One region of the Weizmannia sp. FSL W8-0676 genome, then DNA from elsewhere that is predicted to be linked to it. Evidence: riboswitches for the same ligand, from Rfam matches in the RefSeq annotation. Region 1 holds a riboswitch; the other holds the start of a gene.
The links. A riboswitch is a leader RNA that binds a small molecule or an ion and turns the genes downstream of it on or off. The one in region 1 is predicted to bind FMN.
Positions count from the first base shown of each region.

Region 2: it holds a riboswitch for FMN, as region 1 does, so the genes downstream of both, NST20_RS08360 (ECF transporter S component) here and ribD (bifunctional diaminohydroxyphosphoribosylaminopyrimidine deaminase/5-amino-6-(5-phosphoribosylamino)uracil reductase RibD) in region 1, are expected to answer to the same signal.

Region 1 is NZ_CP151954.1:3,301,279-3,305,945, forward strand. It holds gene NST20_RS16145 (bifunctional 3,4-dihydroxy-2-butanone-4-phosphate synthase/GTP cyclohydrolase II) at 1-1,040, opposite strand, end outside; gene NST20_RS16150 (riboflavin synthase) at 1,058-1,705, opposite strand; gene ribD (bifunctional diaminohydroxyphosphoribosylaminopyrimidine deaminase/5-amino-6-(5-phosphoribosylamino)uracil reductase RibD) at 1,686-2,807, opposite strand; FMN riboswitch at 2,914-3,053, opposite strand; gene ychF (redox-regulated ATPase YchF) at 3,128-4,228, opposite strand; gene NST20_RS16165 (DUF951 domain-containing protein) at 4,388-4,588, opposite strand; gene NST20_RS16170 (mechanosensitive ion channel family protein) at 4,578-4,667, opposite strand, start outside.
Region 2 is NZ_CP151954.1:1,710,938-1,715,604, reverse strand. It holds gene NST20_RS08370 (ATP-binding protein) at 1-1,083, shown strand, start outside; gene NST20_RS08365 (peptidoglycan DD-metalloendopeptidase family protein) at 1,193-1,909, shown strand; FMN riboswitch at 1,980-2,115, shown strand; gene NST20_RS08360 (ECF transporter S component) at 2,263-2,841, shown strand; gene NST20_RS08355 (ferredoxin) at 2,873-3,121, opposite strand; gene NST20_RS08350 (helix-turn-helix domain-containing protein) at 3,388-4,464, shown strand; gene NST20_RS08345 (ATP-dependent DNA helicase RecQ) at 4,436-4,667, shown strand, end outside.

The sequences.
Region 1 (4,667 bases):
CGGACTTGCGTTGCCCCGGTATCTTTTAAGATTTGCGCAGCGATGCAGTAGTCGCGCATATCTGCCGGAAATCCAAGCCGGCGGTTGGCCTCCACTGTATCCAATCCTTTTTCCTGCAGCCGGTAAGCTTTCAATTTATTCAGAAGCCCGATCCCCCGGCCTTCCTGACGCATATAAACGAGGACACCGCGCCCTTCTTTTTCAATCCGCGCAAGGCTCCGGGCAAGCTGCGGGCCGCAGTCGCAACGGAGGGAACCGAAACAATCACCGGTCAGGCATTCGGAATGGATCCTTGCCAGCACCGGCTCTTCACTGCTTACTTCCCCTTTTATAAGGGCAACATGTTCTTCCCCCGACAACAGATCTTTGTAACCGGCAGCCCGGAACGTGCCGTAACGCGTCGGCAGCGTGATTTCCGCTTCTTTTTGAATCAGTTTCTCATGTTTTTTTCTGTACTCGATTAACGATTGGATCGTCACTAGTTTTATGCCGGAATTTTTGGCGATTTCCTCCAGCTGGGGAAGGCGGGCCATCGTGCCGTCTTCATTCATGATTTCGCATATTACGCCTGCCGGATTTGCGCCTGCCAGTTTTGCCAGGTCAACGGCTGCTTCCGTATGGCCGGACCGTTCCAGGACGCCGCCTGCTTTGGCCACTAACGGGAAAATATGCCCCGGCCGGTGAAAATCTTCCGCTTTCACCCCGTCTGCTGCCAGGTGCCGGACCGTTTTGGCACGTTCAAATGCGCTGATGCCGGTGCGAGTGGCGGCATGGTCAATGCTCACGGTGAAGGCCGTTTCATGGCTGTCGGTATTTTGCCGTGCCATCGGATAAAGATCGAGCTGCTGTGCTTTTTCCGCCGTAATCGGTGCACAGATCAGCCCGCGCCCTGCTTTGGCCATCAAATTGATCATTTCCGGTGTCGCTTTTTCCGCAAGGCCGATAAAATCACCTTCGTTTTCCCTGTTTTCATCATCGACGGCAATCACGACTTTTCCGTGCTTTAAGTCTTCTACTGCTTCTTCAATGGTATGAAACAAGTTTTTCACCCCTTTGTTTAAATAAAATCATGTTCTTTCAGAAGCGTCATCATGCCGGTCTCTTTTTCCGCCCATTCTCCGTTCCTGAACAGCCCGGCCATGTACTTGGCCAAAATATCGCATTCAATATTCACGGCATCGCCAATCTTTTTTTCCGGCAATATCGTATGCTGCTGCGTATGCGGCACCAATGAAACGGTTAATTGCCCGCCCGCTGCCCCGAACACGGTCAGGGAAGTGCCGTCGAGTGCAACCGAGCCTTTTGGGATCAGAAAGGCAGACAGGGAGGAGGGAACAGAAATCGTCATGTACACGGCATTTTCCATCCTTTGCTTCAAGCAGACCGTGCCGGTGCCATCGACATGCCCTGTGACAAAATGCCCGCCGAACCGCCCGCCTGCAGCCATTGCCCGTTCAAGGTTGACTTTGCTGCCGATGTTCAGCCCGGCCAATGCCGTGCTGAAAAATGTTTCAGGCATGACATCAGCCGTAAATGCATGCTGCGTATAGGAAGTGACGGTTAAGCAAACGCCGTTCACTGCAATGCTGTCGCCGGGCCGCACATCTTGAAGAACCGTCCTGGCCTGTACGGCAAGCTTAAGGGAGCGGGGGCCTCTTTCCACGCGTTTCAATATGCCGGTTTCTTCAATAATTCCTGTAAACATGCTCCGGCACCCCCTTTTGGACGGCAGCCGTAATTTTTAAATCCGGCCCGATCTGTTCCACTTTTTCAAACCGGAGCGGCAAAGCATCGGCCACCTTGCCAAACCCGTGTCCGCCGAAAGGGGACGGCGCGTTTTGCCCGCCGACCACTTTCGGGGCAATGTAAAAAATATACTGCTGCACTGCGCCTTCTTTTAAAAATGAGCTGTTTACCGTCGCGCCGCCTTCGACGAGCAAAGTCATCACGCCTTTTTTTCCGAGCGCCGCTAACACGTCACGGATCAAGAGGCGGGCATGCGGCATGCGGGCCACTTCGGCATTAAGCTGCTTCAGACATTGTTCTTTTTCTTTTGGTGCATCGCTTCCGCAAAAAATAATGGTTGGCGCATCGCCGTTTAGCACTTTCGCTTCCGGCGGGATGCGCAAATGGGTGTCTAATACAATGCGAATAGGATTTCTCCCTGAATGGGGCAAACGTGCGGTGAGAAGGGGGTTATCTTGGAGAACGGTTTGTATGCCGACAAGTATTGCATCATGCCTGCTTCTTAACCAGCGGGCATCACGCCTTGCTTCTTCACTTGTGATCCATTTGCTGTCACGGGTTTCAGCTGCAATTTTTCCGTCTGCCGTCATGGCGGTTTTGACAGTGACAAACGGTGTTTTCGTTTGAATAAAGTGGAAAAAAGGGCGGTACAACCTTTCCGCTTGTTCCTTCAATACCCCGGTTTCCACTTCTACGCCGGCTTGCCTGAGCTTTTCTATTCCTTTGCCTGCGACAAGCGGATTGGGGTCCAATGCAGCGATATATACTTTTTTGATGCCTTTTTCAATTAAAAAATCTGCGCACGGCGGCGTCTTTCCGTAATGGGTACACGGCTCCAGCGTCACAAAAACTTCAGCGCCCTTTGCAAGCGGCCCGGCCTGTTCCACTGCAAGCCTTTCCGCATGTTTTTCTCCTGCCTTTAAGTGGGCCGCCATCCCGACGATCGTGCCGTTTTTCACGGCGATACTTCCAACCGGGGGATTCGGGGAAGTCTGCCCGGCCACACTTTCGGCCAATTGGAGTGCAAGCTGCATATAATCTTCTTTTTGCAATCCTTTCATGCCTCCTGTATTCAATTTCCGCCAACATACACCCGTGAAAACAAAAAACCCGCACGAAGATGTGCGGGGCAAAACGGCATAATGAAATACGCGTTCCAATAAACGCCTGATCCTTCTCCCATCCAGACTGTTACTGTCGGCTTTGGAATTTCACCAAATCCACCGCATTCCGGAGAATACGGGTCACGGGCTTTGAGTTTCCTCATCACCGCCGGTCGGGAATTGCACCCTGCCCCGAAGGAAAATATTCGACTGATATTTATTTTAACGGATGATTTGAATTTTTTCAATACAATTCGAATATTCGTCCAAAAGTCCTGTTATACATTAAACCTGAAATGCATGACATCGCCGTCCTGGACAACGTAGTCTTTTCCTTCCAGGCGCACTTTTCCGGCTTCTCTTGCAGCTGCCACGCTGCCATATTCGATTAAATCTTCATACGACACCGTTTCAGCCCGGATAAACCCTTTTTCAAAGTCGGAATGGATAATGCCTGCGCATTGCGGGGCTTTCATACCTTTTTTGAATGTCCACGCGCGGACTTCCGGTTCCCCAGCCGTAAAATAAGTCGCAAGGCCAAGCAGGCTGTAAGCAGCTTTAATCAGCTGGTCAAGACCGGATTCCCGGATGCCGAGTTCGGTTAAAAACATTTTTTTCTCATCGTCATCCAGCTCGGCAATTTCTTCTTCAATGCGGGCACATATGACAATCACTTCCGCGCCTTCTTGTTTGGCATATTCGCGCACCTTCCCGACATACGGGTTTGCGGACGGGCCCTGAATGTCGTCTTCACCGACATTGGCCACATACAAAACCGGCTTGCTCGTTAAAAGCTGGAACCCTTTGACGATTTTTTGCTGGTCTTCGGTCAGTTCCACCGCCCGCGCCGGTTTTTCCGCTTCAAAAGCTGCCTTTAATTTGGCCAGCACTTCGTATTCGGCAACGGCTTCTTTATCCTTCTGTTTTGCTATTTTCTCCACACGCCCGATACGCTTGTCCACCGTTTCAAGATCGGCCAGGATCAATTCAAGATTAATTGTTTCGATATCATCAATCGGATCGACTTTCCCGGAAACATGTGTAATGTTCTCGTCCTCAAAACAGCGCACTACATGGCAGATTGCGTCCACCTGGCGGATATGGGAAAGAAACTTGTTCCCGAGCCCTTCCCCTTTGCTCGCGCCCTTGACGATCCCGGCAATATCCGTAAATTCAAAAGTGGTCGGCACCGTTTTTTTCGGATGGTACAGTTCTGTTAATTTTTCCAGCCGTTCGTCCGGCACTTCCACCATGCCGACATTCGGGTCAATCGTACAAAACGGATAGTTCGCAGATTCGGCCCCAGCTTTTGTGATCGCATTAAATAAAGTCGATTTTCCGACATTCGGCAAACCGACAATTCCGGCTGTTAACGCCATTTTATGTCCACTCCTTCAAACATTCTCGTATCTTTCAAGTTTTTCCCGGCCGTATCAAAAACCCCCAGGGTGCCGCTGGATGCGCCCGGTTAACATTTTTCGTTTGCCGGCCTTACTTAACCGCACCCCGGCTCCCAAAAAAAGACACCCATAAAAGGGCTATGCTTCTTCGTGCTTGACGAGGATTTTTTTCAGTTTGCGGGCAAATTCCCTGCGCGGCAGCAGCACGCTGTGTCCGCATCCTTCACATTTAATGCGGATATCCGCCCCCATCCGGATGATTTTCCAGCGGTTTGTGCCGCACGGATGCTGCTTTTTCATTTCCACAATATCATACAACCCGAAATTTTTATCTTCCATGTTCATCCCCCTTTAGAAATTGGCCGGCTAATGTCTCTTCTTTCTCAGTACGGGAATAAGTCACCATTTTAGGATAAGG
Region 2 (4,667 bases), 1.6 Mb from region 1:
ATCGGGGAACTGGCGACCGCTTTTAATACGATGGGGCGACAGCTTAAATTTAATATGGACGCCTTAAAGCAGGAAAAAGAGCAGCTGCGGAATATTTTAAGCAGCATGGCCGACGGTGTTTTGACCTTTAACCGGGACGGCGCCATTTTAATCATGAACCCGCCGGCTGAGATGTTTCTTCAAAACTGGTATCATAACCAGGCTGCAAAAGACGCCCCGCTTCCTGAAGGGCTGTCCGCATTGCTTGCGAAAGTGGTCGAAACGGAGAAAGAACAGACGGATGAAATTGAAATCAACGGCCGGTACTATGTTATGATTGCAAGCCCACTTTATAATTTGTCCCGTATCCGCGGCGTTGTCACCATTATCCGCGATATGACGGAAGAACGGAAGCTGGATAAGCTGCGCGATGATTTTATCGCAAACGTTTCGCACGAATTGCGGACGCCGGTTGCCATGTTGCAGGGATACAGTGAAGCGATCATTGATGATATTGCGGCAAGTGAAGAAGAAAAGAAAGAATTTGCCAAAATCATTTACGACGAAACGCTTAGGATCGGCCGGCTTGTCAATGAGCTGCTCGACCTGGCAAGAATGGAAGCAGGGCATTTTTCGTTCAGGATGGAGCCGGTCTCATTCAAAAGCTTCATCGAAAGAGTTACCCATAAATTTAACGGCATCGCGAAAGAAAAAGGAATCGGCCTCGTTTGCGAGACTTCGGACAGCGATCTTACCCTTGAAATCGATGCCGACAGGATTGAACAGGTGCTGACGAATTTAATTGATAACGCCCTCCGGCATACTTCCCCGGACGGTTACGTCAAAGTAAAAGAGGAAGAAGCCTCCGGCGGCGTATATGTACACGTCGAAGACAACGGATCCGGCATTCCGGGCGAGGATTTGCCGTTTGTATTTGAACGCTTTTACAAAGCGGATAAAGCAAGGACGCGCGGCAAATCGGGAACAGGGCTGGGCCTTGCGATTGCTAAAAACATTGTCGAAGGGCATGGCGGCCGGATCTTTGTCAAAAGCAAATTAGGGGAAGGGACCACCTTTTCATTTTTCCTTCCAAAAAAAGGCTGACCTCTGCGCCGGGTCTGCCTTTTTTTGTATATTTTCCCGTTTTTTTGCGCATCTTAGAAGATGGCTTTGCTTGAAACGGAATTGAAAAAACGAAAATGGGGTGGATCAATTGCCGGCATACATCAAAATATGCCTTTTCGTTTCATTGGCAGCTGCATGCCTGGGGGTTGCCTGTTCGGCAAATGGCGTGTCCGCGTCCGGGCCGGATATCCATGAAGCGACAAAAGACTGGATTTTTCCGGCGGCAGGGACGATCTCCGACACATTTAACACAAGATACGGCACACATAAAGGGCTTGATATTGCCGGAAGATACCGCGCAAAAATATTCAGCGCCCAAGAAGGTACCGTTACCCGTTCCTATTTGTCCGCATCCTACGGCCATGTTGTTTTTATCCGCCATCCGTCCGGTTATGAAACGGTTTACGCCCATCTTGCCGGAAGGGCAGTCAGAGCGGGGCAGCATGTTGAAAAAGGAAAGGTGGTCGGCTATATGGGTTCGACCGGCCATTCAACTGGTATCCATCTTCATTTTGAAGTGCATAACGGGCCATGGACGCCGGATAAGAAAAACGCCATTGACCCGTTTTTGATCTTCGGACCAGGCGCGCCGGGCCAGACGGTTTCCGCCAATGCCCATGATCCTTACGGGGTTTTTGATGCTTCCGCCGTTCCTCAGCCTGGATCTTACACTGTGAAAAAAGGCGACACGCTCTGGAACATTGCCCTCCATTTTCATACGAGCGTGGGCAGGCTGAAAAGCTGGAACAAATTGCGGTCGGACCGGATTATGGCCGGCCAGGTGCTGAAAATAATAAATGAATGAAAGTGGTGCGGAATGCTTCACAAAATGGCAGCCGGCATGTATAATAAGCTTGTAATCAAAATTTCATACGATTTATCTTCGGGGCTGGGTGAGATTCCCGACCGGCGGTGATAAGGCAGTTGCCTTTCAGTCCGCGAGCCGGATTTCCGGCAGGATTTGGTGAAATTCCAAAACCGACAGTATAGTCTGGATGGGAGAAGATAAAGGTTGCCAGTGTTTAATGACGCGTTAAACGCTTATTTGGACTCGCCTATTACAAAGCCCCCGGCATTTTGTCAGGGGCTTTTCATTTTGGTCCGCGGCACCTTTCTTCCTTTGATGATAAATCGGTCACAAGGAGAGAGGAAGTTTAAATGAAGAAATGGGATGTAAAGCAATTCGTTGCGGTCGCGTTGCTCAGTGCTCTGGCTTTTATGCTGATGTTTATTAAATTTCCGGTTCCGCCTTTTCCATCGTTTTTAACAGTGGATTTCAGCGACATTCCGGTATTGGTGGCAGCCCTTCTTTACGGGCCAATGGCTTCTGTTGTAGCGGAACTGGTCAAAAATATCCTGAATTATTTATCGCTCGGCAGTGAAGCAGGGGTACCGATCGGAAATGTGGCAAACTTTTTTGCAGGGATGCTGTTCGTCCTGCCGACATATCTCATTTACAAACGGATGCGGACAAAAAAGGGCATGACTGTAGGTCTAGTCACTGGCACGGTATCCATGTCGGTATGTATGAGCATTTTAAATTATTTCGTCATTTTACCGGCTTACCTGTACTTCATGAACTTTTCGGTCGGGAATGTAAAAGCGTATATTGTGGCGGGCGTGCTGCCTTTTAATCTTGTGAAAGGCCTCATCGTGACGGTTTTGTTTATGCTCATGTTTACAAAAATGAAAAATTGGATTGACAAAGCATCCGCCATTGGGGGAAAAAGAATATGAAAAAAAGCAGGCTCAAACGGCCTGCTTTTTTTCATTCGTATTTTAACGGATCGCCATCAAAAGGCTTGTCGGAAACTTTAATCGATTCTGTCGGGCATCCTTCAAAGGCATCCATCAGGTCATCTTCCAATATTTCCGGGACTTCCGCAATGCCTTTATTATCATCCAAAATGACGAAAGAGAGCCCTTCATCATCATAGTCGAAAATATCAGGAGCGCTGGCGGAACAAGCGCCGCAAGCGATGCATGTATCTTTGTCTACGATTGTAAACTTTGCCATTTTGATTCCTCCTCGCTGTTCAATCACGGCAGAAAAGAAAAACGGGCAGCCTCGTAATGCGCAAGGAGGCATGCCGATGTTTCTCCTTCATTTTAAAACTCTTTTTTTCTTATTTCAATAGCGGGCTCCGCGGGGTTCGTGAAACCTGTCGAATCAATGAAAAAAATGGTAAACAAATCGCCGGTTTCCATGTTAAAATAGAACCAACCCCCGATTTTTCCTTGCACTTTCCCCTTTTTTCAGCAAAAGAACAGGAGAGGATTCAGATGCCTTTTTTACAGGCTGTATTGCTGGATTGCTTCAGCAACCTGAATGGAGAACGCACCCCTTATGCTGTTTTTCATCTATTAAACGGCAAAAAATCAGCACAGACGATCCAGGATTCCCATTTTTTCAAGATTGGCAGGCTCTTTCAAACGTTTCCATTTATTTCTCGTGAGGCTTTCACACGCGAAGTAGAAGCCCTTTTAAAGGCCGGGTTGCTGCAAAAAAGCGGCCCGGATGCCTGCGTGGTCACAGAAAAAGGTGCTGCCCTGCTTTTGGCAACCGGCAGGATGGAAGAACGGTTTCCTTACCTGGACGGCTTGAAATACCAGGATTCGGCAAATCTGTTTTGGAAAAGACTGAATCTCATCACCCAGGCCGTATCCAACTTAGTGTATGGAAATAAAGTATATTATCCGGTTCAAAGGGACCCGGCTCTGCAGGCTTGGGCAAAAAACTGGCTGAAACAGCATACAAAAAGCAGGATTGCGTTAGCGGAGCATCTGTACCGTGAATTTTACAGCCTGTTTTCCGGCAGCCCGCCGGAAAAGCCTGAAATTTTTGTCCTCCGGTTGACGGGTGCGGGCCGGATCGGATATACAATCACGCAGGCTGCCTCCGCCCTGCACCTTGATCCTGTGGAGTACTGGTATCGATATTTGCATTTGCTTCATTTTATGGTCCGGCGCATCCTGGGAGATCCTGAAACATTCTGGTATTTATACCAAATGCTTCATGATGTGCAAAAGGCCCTGCCGCTGACCCGGTCTGCCTTGGTGACATTCGGCTTCTTGAAGCAAGGGAAAACGATTGCGGAAATCAGCACGCTGAGAGGGTTAAAGCAAAGCACAATTGAAGACCATCTGATTGAAATCGCGTTAACGGTCCCGGATTTTCCGCTGAACCGGTATGTGCCAAAGGATGAAGAACAAAAGATCATCCGGGCAGCCGCTGATTTAAATACGAAGAAATTAAAACCGATTAAAGAAAAAGTAGGGGATGTCCCGTATTTCCATATTCGCCTTGTACTGGCAGAAAGGATGGGCCGCAGTGGATCTTTTAAGCTTTTTGAAAAGTAAATTCGGCTTCAGCGCATTCCGGGCGGGGCAGGAAGAAGTCATCCGTTCACTGCTGGACGGCAAAGATACACTGGCGATGCTTGCGACCGGTACCGGAAAATCTTTATGCTACCAGTTGCCTGCCTATTTGCTGGACGGATCCTGCGTCATCGTTTCCCCGCTTTTATCGCTCATGCAGGACCAGACAGAGCAGATGAAAATGC